3 regions of the Phaeospirillum tilakii genome follow, and region 2 is predicted to be linked to each of the others. Evidence: riboswitches for the same ligand, from Rfam matches in the RefSeq annotation. Region 2 holds a riboswitch; each other region holds the start of a gene.

Region 1 (4,888 bases), on a different contig from region 2:
GATGGCGACCTGCTGGAACGGGTCGCCGCCCCCGACGAGGCCGGCCGCCGCCTGCTGACCGAGGCGGCGGAGCGGATGCACCTGTCGGCACGCGGCTGGCACCGCGTCCTGCGCGTCGCCCGCACTTTGGCCGACCTGTCCGGCACCGAGCGAATCGGCCGCCTCCAGATCGCCGAGGCCTTGTCCTATCGCCGGATGATGCCGGGCCGGGGGCGCTGATACGGGGCTGCCGCCTCCAAACCGCCCCCGGCTCATCTCGGCTTTCGGGGGGATGTGGGCTCCGCCCACGCCCGCCAAGGGCCGCAAGGCCCTTGGATCCCATTGGGGGTCGGGCGCGGAACGGCCTGTCAGCTTGGGCGCGGATGTTTGCCGCGCGAAGGACAAGGAAAGGGTTCCAAGGGCCTTGCGGCCCTTGGCGGGGGCGGGCAGAGCCCGCGTAACGTGTTACCCCCCGGCGCGATCCGGCAGTTCGACGATGAAGCGGGCGCCGCCTTCATCGCGGTTTTCGGCGCGGATCCGGCCGCCATGGGCCTCGACGATCTGGCGCGAGATCGACAGGCCGAGGCCGGAATGGGTACCGAACTTCTCGCCTTCCGGCCGTTCGGTATAAAAGCGGTCGAAGATCGCATCGAGCTTGTTGGGGGGGATCCCCGGCCCCTGATCCTCGACCGTCACCCGCACCCAGCCGCCGCCCCGGACGGCGACCAGCCGGATCACCCCGCCGGGCGGGCTGAACGACATCGCGTTGGTGATCAGGTTGCGCAGCACCTGGACCAGCCGGGATTCGATCCCCCACACCGCCAGCGGATCGTTGGCCGGGCGGTCGAGGGTGAAGGTCGGGCCGGATTCGGCCCCGGTGACGCGGTAGACCTCGAACAGGGTGTCGAGCATCGCCGCCACCGCCACCGCGCCGGCCTCGGCGCGCGACATCTCGGCGTCGATGCGCGAGGCGTCGGAAATGTCGCTGATCAGCCGGTCGAGCCGGCCGACATCGTCCTGGATGATCGCCATCAGCCGGCGGCGGCGGTCGGGATCCTCGATCCGCGCCGCCGTCTCGACCGCCGAGCGCAGCGAGGTCAGCGGATTCTTGATCTCGTGGGCGACATCGGCGGCGAAGGCCTCGATCGCGTCCATCCGCCGCCACAGCGCCTCGGTCATCTCCTTCAGCGCCACCGACAGCTCGCCGATCTCGTCGCCGCGCCGGGACAGATCGGGGATCAGCGCGGCGCGGCCCTGGCCATGGCGCACCCGCTCCGCCGCCAAGGCGAGGCGGCGCACCGGGCGGGCGATGGTGCCGGCGAGATAGAGCGACAGCCCGACCGTCAGCGCCAGCGACAGCAGGAAGGCCTGGAAGATGGCGAGGCGGATCTGGAACAGCGAGCGGGCGATGCCGTTGCCCTCGGCGCTGATCAGCACCGCGCCGCGCACCTGCTTGTAGCGTTGGACCGGCACCGCCACCGACAGCACCAGCCCGCCGCCCTTGCGGGTGCGGACCTGGGCGCCGCTGCGGCCCTCCAGCGCGGTCGCCACCTCGATGAAATCGCTGGCCCGCGCCCGGGGCGGATCAAGATAGAGCGGCAAGGCGCGGTCGAACCGCATCCAGTGGGCCAGCCGTTCCCAGCCGATGCGCAGGGTGTCGAACCAATGCGGATCATGCGGCGGCGGCAGCAGCTCGACATGGACCAGCCCGACCGCGCCGAAGCGGAAGCGCGAATCCGCCACCAGCTCGCCGCCGGCGCCGAACAGCCGCACCCGCAGCCGGGCCGGCTCGGCCAGCCGGCGCACCATCTGCCGCGCGGTCTCGGCATTGAATTCGAGGCCCTCGCCCTCGCCCTCGATCAGCGCGCCCTCGCCGACGGCGGCGGCGACCATCTGCGCCTGGGTGGCGAGGCCGTCGAGTTCGGAGCGGATCAGCCCCTGCTTGTAGCGGTCGAGATAGAGCAGTCCGCCCACCAGCACCACCGGGGCCAGCAGGTTGACGGCGAGGATGCGGCGGGTCAGCGGCGAGGCCAGCAGCCGCCAGCGCGGCCAGCGGCGGCGGGGCGGCCCCTCGGCCGGACCGGCGACGGCCGGCGCGGTCTTCACGCCCTATTCCTCGCGGTAGCGATAGCCGACCCCATACAGGGTTTCGATCTGGGCGAACGACTCGTCGACCTCGCGGAACTTCTTGCGCAGCCGTTTGACGTGGCTGTCGATGGTGCGGTCGTCGACATAGATCGATTCGCCATAGGCGGCATCGATCAGCTGGTCGCGGCTCTTGACGTGGCCGGGGCGGATCGCCAGCGCCTTCAGCAACAGGAACTCGGTGACGGTCAGATCGACGCCGTGACCGTTCCAGGTGCAGGCATGGCGGGCGGAATCGAGCAGCAGCGGCCCCCGGGTGATCACCTCGCTCACCGCCTCGGCCCCGCCGGCGGCGTTGGCCTCGATCCGGCGGATCAGGGCGCGGATCCGTTCGATCAGCAGCTTTTGCGAGAACGGCTTCTTGATGTAATCGTCGGCCCCCATCCTGAGGCCGAGCAGTTCGTCGATCTCGTCGTCCTTGGAAGTGAGGAAGATCACCGGCAGCGACGATTGGCGGCGCAGCCGCTGCAACAGCTCCATCCCATCCATCCGCGGCATCTTGATGTCGAGCAAAGCGAGATCGGGCGGCTGGGCGGTCAGCCCGCGCAACGCCTCGGCCCCGTCGGTGTAGGTGCGCACCTTGAAGCCCTCGGCTTCCAGCGCCATCGACACCGAGGTCAGGATGTTGCGGTCGTCATCGACCATCGCGATGGTATGGGTCAAGGGGGGAAAACTCCGTCACTGCCGTGCCGGGCAGGATAGCAGGATGGTCGAGGTTTGCATCGGGATCGTGGCGAAATTATAGTTGGGGGACGATGGTTCCCCGCCGGCCGCCGCCGACGGGGTGAAAATGGGAACGCGGTGCGGCCCGGCCTGGGCCAAATCCGCGACTGCCCCCGCAACTGTAGGCGGAGAGGCACGGGTCCCCCTCAAGCCACTGGCCCCCGCGCGGGGGGCTGGGAAGGCCGGACCGGTGCCGACGACCCGCAAGTCAGGAGACCTGCCATCGCGAGAGTCGCCGTGAGCCTGCCGGACGGGGTGTGCCGGGAGGTCGAACAGAATTCCGTTTCGCGGCGGCATTTTGCCCTCTCGACGAACGGAGTCCGTCCCGAATGCATATCATGGAAGGTTTTTTGCCGGCGCCGCACGCGCTGGCCTGGAGCGCCGCCGCCGCGCCCTTCGTCGCCGCCGGCGCCTGGAAGCTCAAGCGGATCGTCACCGACCACCCCGAGGCGCGGCTGCAACTCGCCGCCGCCGGGGGCTTCGCCTTCGTGCTGTCGGCGCTGAAGCTGCCGAGCGTCACCGGCTCCTGCTCGCATCCGACCGGCACCGGGCTCGGCACCGTGCTGTTCGGCCCGTCGGTGATGGCGGTGCTGGGCGGCATCGTCCTGCTGTTCCAGGCCCTGCTGCTGGCCCATGGCGGCCTGACCACGCTCGGCGCCAACATCATGTCGATGGCGGTGGCCGGGCCGTGGGTGGCCTTCGCGGTGTGGAAGGGCTCGAACGCCCTCGGCCTGCCGGCGGCGGTGGGGATCGCCCTGGCCGCCGCGCTGGGCGACCTCGCCACCTATCTGGTCACCTCGGCCCAGTTGGCGCTGGCCTTCCCCGACCCGGTATCGGGCTTTGCCGGGGCCTACCTCAAGTTCGCCGGCATCTTCGCCCTGACCCAGGTGCCGCTGGCGGTGGCCGAGGGGCTGGTGACGGTGGTGGTGATCAATGCCCTGGCCGGTCGCGGCCTGGTGCCGGGTGTGGGAGACAAGGCATGAGCGCGCGCCTCAATCTGTTGCTGCTGGGCCTCGCCGCCCTGATCGTCGCCGCCCCGCTGGTGCTGCATCCCGGCACCGAATACAGCGGCACCGACGATGCCGCCCGTGACGCGGTGGCCACCGTCGCCCCGTCCTATACCCCGTGGGCCGAGCCGCTGTGGGAGCCGCCGGGCAAGGAGATGGAAAGCCTGCTGTTCGCCGTGCAGGCGGCAATCGGCGCGGGGCTGGTCGGCTATGCCATCGGCCGCCGCCAGGGAAGCCGCGCGAAGTGAGTCTGACGATCGACCGGCTGGCGAGCGCCAGCCGGTGGCGCCAGCGTGGGCTGGGGGAGAAGAGTCTGCTCGCCCTCGGCCTGCTCGCGCTGACGCTGGCCCTGCCGCCCTGGCCGGCGGCGGGGCTGGTGCTGGCGATCGCCTGGACGGCGGCGCTGGCTGGCGCCCGGGTGCCGCCCGGGGCGTGGCTGCGGCTGGTGGCGGCGCCGTTCGGCTTCGCCCTCACCGCCACCGCCGCGCTGGCGGTGCAGATCGGCCCCAACGGCATCGCCCTCGCCGCCGATGGCGGGCGCGCCGCCCTGCTCGCCTTGCTGCGGGCAAGCGCGGCGCTGTCCTGCCTGCTGCTGCTGGCGGTGACCTGCCCGGCGCCCGATCTGGTGCGCGGCCTGCGCCGGCTCGGCGTGCCGGCCGAAATCGTCGAGATCGCCCTGCTGATCTGGCGCTTCCTGCTGCTGCTGCTCGACTCCGCCGCCGCGATCCGCACCGCCCAGGCCGCCCGGCTGGGCTGGCAGGGCTGGCGCCGGTCGCTGCGCTCGCTCGGCCTGCTGATCGCGTTGTTGCTGCCCCGGGCGATGGAACGGGCGCGGCGGCTGGAGGTCGGCCTCGCCGCGCGCGGCTTCGATGGCAGCCTGCCGGTGCTGCGGCCGGCGGCGGCGCTGTCCTGGGGCTTCATCGCCGCCACCCTGACGCTGGAGGCCGGCATCGCCGGAATCGGGCTATGGTGGAACTGACCCTGGAGGCGCGCGGGCTGGTGTTCGGCTGGCCCGGCGGCGGCCGCGCCCTCGA
Region 2 (4,888 bases):
GGCGAGGATCTCGACCGCATAGACCCCGGATTCGGGATCGCGGGCGAGGTCCTGGAAGGTCGCCACCGCCTCGGCCTTGGGATTCTGGAGGTGAAGCGGGTCGAAATCGAGCGGCAGCGCCGGCAGCAGCGCCGCGCCGGTCGCCGCGATCAGGCCGGCGCCCCACACCACCGGACGGGCGCGGCGGGCGAGGAAGCGGTCGGCGGCGGCCAGCTTCAGCCCGACCGGCTCGGGCTCGGACGGCGGCTTGATCAGCGCCAGCAGCGCCGGCAGCAGGGTGAAATCGACCACCAGCGCGATCACCATCCCGCCGCCGGCGATCAGGCCGAGCTGGGAGACGCCGGTATAGGCGGTGGGCAGGAAGGAGAGGAAGCCGACCGCCGTCGCCAGCGCCGCCAGCGACAGCGGCGCCGCCATCAGCCCGGCGGCCGAGCGGACCGCCGGAGCGGCGTCGGTCAGACGGTACCGCTCGTTGCGGAACGAGATGACGAACTGGATGGCGAAATCGACCGCGATGCCGACGAACATCACCGCGAAGGCGACCGAGATCGGATTGAGGCTGCCGACGGTGGCGGCGGCGAAGGCGGCGGTGGCGACCAGCCCGACCGCGAGGCTGATCATGATCGCCGCCACCACCCGGAACGACCGCACGCCCCAGAACAGCAGCACCAGCACCGCCAGCAGCGACAGCGGCGCCGACAGGCCGACCCCTTCGGTGACGGTGGCGAAATTGGCGTCGGTCAGCGCCACCGAGCCGGTCAGGCGCAGGCGGTAGCCCTGGTCGGGGGTGACCCCGGCGGCGGCGGCGGCGGCATGGATCGCGGCGGTGCCGGCGGCGCCGCTTTGGAGTTCGGCATGGTCGAGCCGGACCTGGACCAGCAGCACCCGGCTGGGGGTGTCGCGCCCGGGGCCGGCGGCGGCGAGGCTCTGCCAGTCGGCCGGCTCGGCGGCGCGGCCCTCGGCCAGCGCACCGGCGGCGCGGTCGAGCCGTTGCAGCAGCGGTTCGACCTCCTCGGCCGCCGCCTGATGGCGGGCGACGCCCTCGAGGATCATCTGGGTGGCGCCGACCAGCCCGCGCAGCGACGGATCGCGCGCCACGGTGCCGAGCAGCGGCTGGGCCGCCATCAGCCGGTCGGACAGCGCCGACAGCTCGGTCGGCGACAGGAACATCAGGCCGTAGCGGCGGAAGAACACTTCCTCGGCCGGGCGGGACACCGAGCGGATCGCCGGATCATGGCGGGCCTCCAGCGCGGCGGCCAGCCGTTCGACCCCTTCCTCCGCCGCCTCGGGGGTGGCTGCGTCGAGCACCACCACCAGCCGGTCGAGGGTGTGGGGGAAGGCGGCATCGATCGTCGCCTCGGCCTGGCGGAACGGCAGATCGCCGGCGATCAGCTTGGATTCGTCGGTGTCGAGGGAGAGATGGGTGGCGGCGTAATAGCCGAGCCCGGCCGTCGCCAGCAGGGCGACCGTCACCACCGCCCAGGCATGACGCCAGCACCAATCCACCAGGAAGACCGCGAGACGCCGGGCCATGATCTTGTCCAGTCCTGAACTGTTCCTTGGAAAAACGAAACGCGCCCTGCGGCGCGAGCGGGACTGTGCCCCGGAACGACCCCACAGGGCAAGGGGATGATCGCGCCCCTCCCATGCGTCGCTTTCGGCCCTGCCGGACGGGGCGCCGCCGGGCTTGACGCCCCCCGCCCCGCTGGCGTAAACGGGCTCAGTCCAACATCCCGGAACACGGTGCAACTCCGTGGCGGTCCCGCCGCTGTAATCGGGGACACGGACCACTGGGGCGGAAAACGCCCGGCCACTGGCGGCCAACCGCCGGGAAGGCGTGGTGCCGTGGCTGATCCGAGAGCCAGAAGACCTGTTGGGCCTCATCAAGAGTCTCGGGGCGGAATCCGATGGAAAAGGGTTTCGGCAAAGGGTCCGTCATGGCCCGGCGCCGTCGCCCCGACCAACGTGGAGTCCGTGAAGGCCATGACCAGAACCGATCAGAAGACCACCCGTCCGGCGGTGATCGCCAGCCGCAAGAGCTGCGACGCCGAAGGCACCGGCCTGTCCCATTACGTGCTGATGGACAAGCAGGTGAAGCGTTGAGCCTCGTCACCGAGGTGAAGGGGGGAGCGGCGGGGGCCGCTCTTCCCGACGGGCTGGACTGGTTCGACATCGGCCATCCCGACTACACCGCGCTGATCGACGCCGACACCGCCTTCTGGTCGCTGGTGCGCAAGGACCAGACCGGGGCGGTGATCGAGGACGGCGCCCTGCTGGCGCAGTGGCACGCCAAGCGCGATTCGTTCGCCCAGGAAATGGACATGCTGCGCTTCCATCTGAAGCCGTCGGCGGTCTATTTCAATCCGACCGAACGCTGCAACCTCGATTGCGCCTATTGCTACATTCCGGGCGAGATGCGCAAGGGCGGCCAGCAGATGAGCAAGGAGACCCTGCTCGACGCGATGGCCCGGCTCGACGCCTATTTCAGCCGCACCCTGCCGCCCGACCGCAAGCCGCAGATCATCTTCCACGGCGCCGAGCCGATGCTGGCGCGCGAGGCGATGTTCGCCGCGATCGAGCAGTACCGCGACCGCTTCCGCTTCGGGGTGCAGACCAACGCCACCCTGCTCGACGACGAGGCGGTGGCGTTCCTGACCGGCCAGGGCTGCGGCATCGGCCTGTCGCTCGACGCCCCGGTGCAGGATGTCGCCGACCTGTCGCGCAAGCGCTGGAACGGCGACAGCGTGTTCGATTCGACCCTGCGGGCGATCGACCGGCTGCGCGGCTATCCCGGCTTCAACGTGATCTGCACGATGAACCGCCAGAACGTCGATCAGCTGACCGCGATGGTCGAGTTCCTCCACGCCCGCGAAGTGCCGGCCTGCATGCTGAACTTCGTCCGCTGCACCCAGCAGGGCGGCAGGGATTCGTGGGTCGAGGACGCGGTGGTGGCCAAGGCCTTCACCGCCGCGCTCGACCGCACCCATCAGCTCTACCGCGAGACCGGCCGCAAGCTGGTGGTGGCGAACTTCGCCAACATCCTGATCTCGATCCTGGCCCCCACCGCGCGGCGGCTGATGTGCGACATCTCCCCCTGCGGCGGCGGGCGCAGCTTCTTCGCCCTGGTCCCCGACGGCACCCTGTTCCCGTGCAGCGAGTTCATCGGCCTGCCCGAGTTCGCCGGCGGCAACCTGTTCCAGGACCGGATCGAGGACGTGCTGGAGACCGCGCCGTTCAAGAAGGTGTCCGAGCGCAAGGTCGAGGACATCGCCAAGTGCGCGATCTGTCCGGTGCGCCATTTCTGCGGCTCGCCCTGTCCGGCCGAGGCGCACGAGGCCAATGGCGGCATGAACCAGATCGGCGCCTATTGCGACGCCTATCTGGAACAGGCCCGCTACGCCTTCCGCCTGATCGCCGACGGCATCGAGGGCGATTACCTGTGGGATGGCTGGGACGAAGGGACCGAAACCACCTTCGCCTTTGGCGCCTGTTGACGCCGGCTCCGCCGCCCGGGATCCCCCCGGGCGGCGGAAGCCACCCGACGGGGTAGGCAAGACCCGGCAAAGCGGCTATGCTGACCGCCTCAGCCCTGGTCCCGGCGCCGATGCCCCCTCCCCCCGTTTTTCCTCCCGATCCCGGCGGCAGTTTCGAATACCGCCTGCAACGCACCCCGGTCGGCGTGGTGGTGCTCGATGCCGAACGGCGGATCCTGTCGGCCAACCCGCTGGCGCGCCAGTTGCTCGGCCGCGACCGCACGCTGCCGTTCGGGCGCGACATCCTCGACCTGCATCCCCCGGCGGCGCGGCCCAAGGTGGCGTGGCTGATCGAGTGCGCCCGCGATTCGGCCGAGGGCGCCGCCGCGCTGGTGGTCACCACCCCGATCGGCAGTCTGGTCGCCAAGGTCACCCGGCTGCAAACCGGCCCCGAGCCCGGCCAGATCGGCTATTGCATGATGTTCCACGCCCAGGGCGATCTGGCGATGGGACCGCCGGTCGCCACCGGCCCGCACGGCGCCCTGCTGCTGAAGCTGCCGGTGGTGCGCGGCCAGGGGGGAGTCACCAGCCTGATCGACGTCGATCAGGTGGTCTGCCTGACCGCCCAGGGCCATTACGCCGAGGCCCGCACCCTGGCCTTCGCCGCCTTCTGCCCGCGCTCGCTGGCCGACCTCGAACGCCGGCTCGACCCCGCTCTGTTCCTGCGGGTCCATCGCCGCCATCTGGTCAATCTGCGCCACATCCTCGCCACCGAACGCGACGATGGGCGGCTTTATCTGCGTCTCGCCGATCAGGCCGCCACCCGCCTGCCGGTCAGCCGCGACAAGATCGACCTGCTGCGCCGGTTGCTGGCGCTGTAAGCGGGCTCCCGCCCGCGCGCCTTGCGCGCAATACCGGAAAAATCAGCGGGCTCCCGCCCGCACCCGGCCGGGGCGATGCCCCGGACCCCCTTCTTTTTCGAAAAAAGGGGAGGTCCGGAGGCGCCGCCTCCGGGCGGGCCCGCGGGCGGCAGCCCGCGCGAGGCGTCACATTGCGCGCCATTGGCGCGCGGGGCGGCAGCCCGCACGAGACGTCAGCCCAGGGTCTTCTTCATCTGGGCCATGTCCAGTTCCTTCTCCCAGCGCGACACCACCACGGTAGCGACGCCGTTGCCGATGAAGTTGGTCAGCGCCCGGGCCTCGGACATGAAGCGGTCGATGCCGAGGATCAGGGCCAGACCGGCCACCGGCACGCTCGGCACCACCGCCAGCGTCGCCGCCAGGGTGATGAAACCGGCCCCGGTGACGCCGGACGCGCCCTTCGAGGTCAGGATCGCCACGCCGAGCAGGGTCGCCTGCTGACCGAAGGTCAGGTCGATGTCGAGCGCCTGGGCGACGAACAACGCCGCCATCGTC
Region 3 (4,888 bases), on a different contig from region 2:
GAGGGCGTGCTGGGCGGCGAGGCCGGACCGGGCTGGCTGCGGCGCGGCCTGCCGCTGACGCCTTGCCCCGACTGCTGATCTTCCGGGTTCGAAGGGCCGGTGGCCCTTCGCGGAGAGCGCCGAGAGGCAGCGCCTCTCGGCATCCTTGCCGCCCCGGCCCCTATTCCTCCTCGCGCCGGCGCAGCAGGTAGCAATCCATCACCCAGCCCTTGCGCCGGCGCTGCTCGGTCAGGGCCTGCTCGATCTGCCCGGCGACGCGGTCGAGCGGCCCGGCGATCAGGGTTTCGTCCGGGCTGCCGACATCCGCCCCCCAATAGATATCGACCGTCCCGGTCCCATCGAGGCGGCGGAAGGCCGAGCGCGAATCCAGCATCACCACCGCGTTGTGGATCGCGGCGGGGTCGCCGGTTTCGAGCTGACGGCCGGTGGTGATGGTGACGCTTTCGCCGATGCGGTTGAGCGGCACGGCGTGGCGGGCGGCCAGCATCTGCACCGAGGTGATGCCGGGGATCACCCGCAGGTCGAACGCGGCGCCGTCGCGGTCGATCAGCTCGCGCAGGCTTTGCAGGGTGCCGTCATACAGGCAGGGGTCGCCCCAGATCAGGAAGGCGCCGCACTCGCCCGGGGCCAGCTCGCGCTCGATCATCCCGGCGATCAGGGCGGTGCGGCGGTCGCGCCATTCCACCACCGTCTCGTGATAATCGGCCGGGGTGCGGTCGCGCGGCGGGCTGGGGGCGCGGGCGACGCGGTAGGGGCGGCCGTCGCGGTGGCGGTCGAGGATGTCCTGGCGGAAGCGGATCAGCGACTCGGTGCCCGGCCCGTCCTTGTCGAGGAAGAAGAACAGGTCGGCCTGCTGGATCGCCTTGACGGCGGCCAGGGTCAGCGCGTCGGGATCGCCCGGGCCGATGCCGATCAGCAGCAGGGTCTTGCGGGGCGGGTGGGCCATCGGGAAAGCCTTTCTCGGGGCGGGGAAGGGGGGATCATAGCCGGCGCGACGCCGCCAGGGTGGCGGGATTTTCCGCCTCCCACACCCGGCGGGCGGCGCGGGTGGCCTGATAGACCGCGCTGGTCAGCGCCTGACCGGTGGCGGTGTGCAGGCCGGCGAACGGGCAGGGCGCCGCTGCCGGCGGGCAGGCGAGCAGGATGCAGTCGGTGCCGGTGCCGACGATGCGGCCGTCCTCGGCCAGCAGGGCGGCGGTGCGGGCCTGGGCGGCCAGGGCCAGCGCCTCCAGCAGGGCGCCGTCGCTGAGCGGCCGGGTCAGCGCCGCCAGCAGGTTGATGGTGCCGACCGGGGCGGGCGGCGGCGGCATCACCGGGCGGGGGTGGCCGGCGGAATCGAGCACCGCGCCGTTGGTCAGGCCGAGAGTCACCAGTACCTCGGCGCGGTCGGGGCCGGTGCCGGCGGCGGCGCGGTGGTGGCGGTCGAGCGCCCGCGCCGTCATCATCCCGGCGGCGCCGTCCAGCCCCGCTTCCGCCAGCCGGCGGTCGAGCAGGTCGAGCGGATCGACCCCGAGCGGCAGGTCGGCATCGACCACTTCCAGCCACGCCACGCAGGCGGTGGAGGTCAGGCCGGGGCGGTTGAGGCTCCAGCCGGCCAGCCGCCACGGGGCGGGGAAGCGGGCGATCAGCCAGCCGGGGCGGGTTTCGAGGGTGAACAGCGGTTCCATCGCCGGGGCGTTTCGCACGGGTCGGGGGGAGAGGGCAAGCCCCGGTGTCGGGCGGGCGGGCGGCGGAAAACCGGCTTGACCGGCGGGGACGGCTGTTTCATCTTCGGCGCACATGCTGGTTCCCCGGTTCGCACCGGGGAGGCAAGAGGGAACACGGTGCCGGCCCCGCGCGGGTCGCAATCCGTGACTGTCCCCGCAACTGTGAGCGGCGAGTCCGCGTCCATCATGGCCACTGGGAAACTGGGAAGGCCGGGCGCTTCGGGCGATGACCCGCGAGTCAGGAGACCTGCCAGCACGGTCACCCAACCGGTGGGCGGTGGACCCATACGGAGCGGCCTTTCGCAGCGGTGACGTCGACGCCGAGACGAAGGCCGTGCCGGGATTCCCCCCGTCATGACCCGAGCGATGTTGTGCCGGTTCCCCTGGTGCCTGTCGGCGCCGGCCGGGATCGGGTCGGGGCCGATTCGTCATGGCCTTCCGATCGGTTTTCGTTTCCACGCGCCGTCCGGCCTTGCCGGGGCGCGAACGCAGGAGCGTGACCGATGGGAGCTTGCGGACATTCCGCGCGCCGGGGGGGACCCGGCCTGACCTTTTTGTTGACCCTGGCCGCGATCGGCGCCGGACCGGCCGCCCAGGCCGCCGGGACCACGGCCGCCGACCCGCTGCCCGAGACGCTGGTGACCGCCAGCCGGCTGGGCGAGGGCATCACCGGAGCCTCGACCACGGTGATCACCGCCGACGAGATCGAACGCTCGCCCGGGCAGAGTCTGGCCGACATCCTCGGCCGGGTGCCGGGGATCCAGGTGCAGACGATGTTCGGCGGGGTCAACGGCAGCGGCGCCTCGGTCGACATGCGCGGCTTCGGTGCCACCGCGACCGGCAACACCCTGATCCTGGTCAATGGCCGCCGTCTCAACGACGTCGATCTGTCCTCGGTCGATCTGTCGGCGATCCAGCGTTCCAACATCGAACGGATCGAGATCACCCGGGGCAATGCCGGGGCGGTGCTGTATGGCGACGGCGCGGTCGGCGGCGTGATCAACATCGTCACCAAGAACGGCGCCAATACCCCGGATTCGGCGCGGATCGAGGGGGCGATCGGCTCGCTCGGCTATCGCGAGACCAATGCCGGGGTCAACAAGCGGATCGGCGACACCGCGCTGTCGGTCGCCGGCAGCCAGATCACCTCGGACGGCTATCGCGACAACAACGCCCTCAAACAGCGCAGCATCTCGGGCGAGGTGCGGCAAAGCCTCGACGGCGGCGAGCTGTATCTCAATCTCGGCGCCGACGACCAGCATCTCGGCCTGCCGGGTGGGGTCAATCAGACCAATTATGCCCGTGGCCTGCGGCGCGGCACCACCTCGCCCTACGACCATGCCGAGAAGCGCGGGGTCAACGCCGCGCTGGGCGGCAGTTTCGACGTCGCTTCCGGCCTCGAACTGGTGGTCGATGGCGGGGTGCGGCACAAGGAGCAGGAGGACGCCTTCTTCAGCAGCTGGGGCAGCGTCTACGACACCTACAACGAGCGCCAGCTGACCACCCTGTCCTTCACCCCCCGGCTCAATGGCGAGGGCAGCCTGGCCGGCCTGCCCAACCGGCTGACCGCCGGCCTCGATTACAGCTATTCCCTCTATGATTCGCGGCGGATGTGGCATCAGGGCAACCGTCCGTTCCACACCTACCACCTGCGCCAGCACAACGTGGCCGAATACCTCCAGGACACCCTGTCGGTCCGTCCCGACACCGACCTGTCGTTCGGCGCCCGGGTCGAGCATGTGATGCTGTCGGCGGTCGATCGCTACAACCCCGACAACGCCTCGGCCAGTTGGGCGATCACCCCGGGCGGCAACCCGCTGTCGGACAGCGACACCCAATACGCCCTGCATCTCGGCCTCGACCATCGCCTGACCGAGCAACTGGCTTTGTTCGGCCGGCTCGGCCGCAGCCTGCGCCTGCCCAATGTCGATGAACGGGTCGGTTCGACCGCCTGGGGCTCGGGCACCAATTTCGCCCTCAAGGCCCAGACCTCGCGCGACCTCGAACTCGGCCTGCGCGGCCAGCACGGCCGGTTCGGCTGGCAGGGCAGCGGCTACGTGATGGAGCTGCGCGACGAACTGCATTACGACCCGATCAGCGGGGTCAACCGCAACCTCGACCCGACCCGGCGCTATGGCGGCGAGGCGACCGCGACCTACCGCCTGACCCCCGAACTGCGGCTGAAGGGCGGCCTCGCTTATACCGAAGCCAAATTCACCGCCGGCGTGTACAAGGACAAGGACGTGCCGCTGGTGTCGCGCTGGACCAGTTCCGCCGGGCTGTCGTGGGACGCGTGGGAGAAGTACGTGGTGGTCGATCTCGACGCCCGCTATGTCGGCGATCGCCGCGCCGACAACGACCAGAGCAATTTCCAGCCGCTGATCGGTTCGCATACCGTGGTCGATCTGCGGGTCGGCGGCGAGCTGGCGCCGGTCACCTGGTCGTTCGCGGTGCAGAATTTGTTCGACCAGAGCTATTACGACTACGCGATCGCCAGCAGCACGACCTATGGCGCGGCCAACGCCTACCCCCTGCCGGGGCGGACGGTGGTCGGCCGGCTCGGCCTGTCGTTTTAACAGCAGGGGTCCGGGGCCTTGCGGCCCCGGCGGGGGCAGGGCGGCGCCCTGCAAGGCGGTCGAGGATACGAACGATGCGTTTGGGAGTGCTGCTCACCCTGACCCTGCTGCTGGCCCTGCCGGCACTGGCGGAGCCCCCCCGCCGCATCGTCTCGGCCAATCTGTGCGCCGACCGGCTGGTGCTGGAGCTGGCCGAGCGCGACCGGGTGAGGGCGGTCGGCCCGTTCGCGGCCGACCCGGCGGTTTCGACCGTTGCGGCGGCGGCCCAGGGCCTGCCGGTCACCGAGGGCCGGGTCGAACAGATTCTCGCCTTTCATCCCGATCTGGTGGTGCTCGGCACCTTCAACGATCCGGCGACCGGGATGTTGCTGGAGCGGCTGGGGGTGCCGGTCTACCGGGTCGGCGCGCCGCAGAGCCTCGACGGGGTGCGGGCCGAGATCCGCAGGCTGGCGGCGGCGTTGGGCGAGACGGCGCGGGGCGAGGCGATGGTGGCCCGGCTGGAGGCCGGGCTGGCGGCGCTGCCACGGCTGGAGCGGCCGGTGGTGGCGGCGGTGTATCAGGCCGGGGGCTGGAGCGCGGGGCGGGGCACCCTGGCCGACGAACTGT

The links. A riboswitch is a leader RNA that binds a small molecule or an ion and turns the genes downstream of it on or off. The one in region 2 is predicted to bind cobalamin.
Region 1: it holds a riboswitch for cobalamin, as region 2 does, so the genes downstream of both, ACFSNB_RS07930 (energy-coupling factor ABC transporter permease) here and cbpA (modified peptide precursor CbpA) in region 2, are expected to answer to the same signal.
Region 3: it holds a riboswitch for cobalamin, as region 2 does, so the genes downstream of both, ACFSNB_RS02030 (TonB-dependent receptor family protein) here and cbpA (modified peptide precursor CbpA) in region 2, are expected to answer to the same signal.

Annotation. Positions count from the first base shown of each region.
Region 1 covers NZ_JBHUIY010000012.1:63,926-68,813, reverse strand. The annotation lists gene ACFSNB_RS07945 (YifB family Mg chelatase-like AAA ATPase) at 1-219, shown strand, start outside; gene ACFSNB_RS07940 (stimulus-sensing domain-containing protein) at 445-2,085, opposite strand; gene ACFSNB_RS07935 (response regulator transcription factor) at 2,089-2,787, opposite strand; cobalamin riboswitch at 2,864-3,086, shown strand; gene ACFSNB_RS07930 (energy-coupling factor ABC transporter permease) at 3,177-3,830, shown strand; gene ACFSNB_RS07925 (energy-coupling factor ABC transporter substrate-binding protein) at 3,827-4,102, shown strand; gene cbiQ (cobalt ECF transporter T component CbiQ) at 4,099-4,833, shown strand; gene ACFSNB_RS07915 (energy-coupling factor ABC transporter ATP-binding protein) at 4,821-4,888, shown strand, end outside.
Region 2 covers NZ_JBHUIY010000019.1:59,013-63,900, forward strand. The annotation lists gene ACFSNB_RS10895 (MMPL family transporter) at 1-1,533, opposite strand, end outside; cobalamin riboswitch at 1,736-1,870, shown strand; gene cbpA (modified peptide precursor CbpA) at 1,984-2,103, shown strand; gene cbpB (peptide-modifying radical SAM enzyme CbpB) at 2,100-3,494, shown strand; gene ACFSNB_RS10910 (PAS domain-containing transcriptional regulator) at 3,605-4,354, shown strand; gene ACFSNB_RS10915 (dicarboxylate/amino acid:cation symporter) at 4,567-4,888, opposite strand, start outside.
Region 3 covers NZ_JBHUIY010000002.1:206,696-211,583, forward strand. The annotation lists gene ACFSNB_RS02015 (rhodanese-like domain-containing protein) at 1-78, shown strand, start outside; gene cobF (precorrin-6A synthase (deacetylating)) at 161-946, opposite strand; gene ACFSNB_RS02025 (adenosylcobinamide amidohydrolase) at 981-1,667, opposite strand; cobalamin riboswitch at 1,767-1,975, shown strand; gene ACFSNB_RS02030 (TonB-dependent receptor family protein) at 2,264-4,282, shown strand; gene ACFSNB_RS02035 (ABC transporter substrate-binding protein) at 4,357-4,888, shown strand, end outside.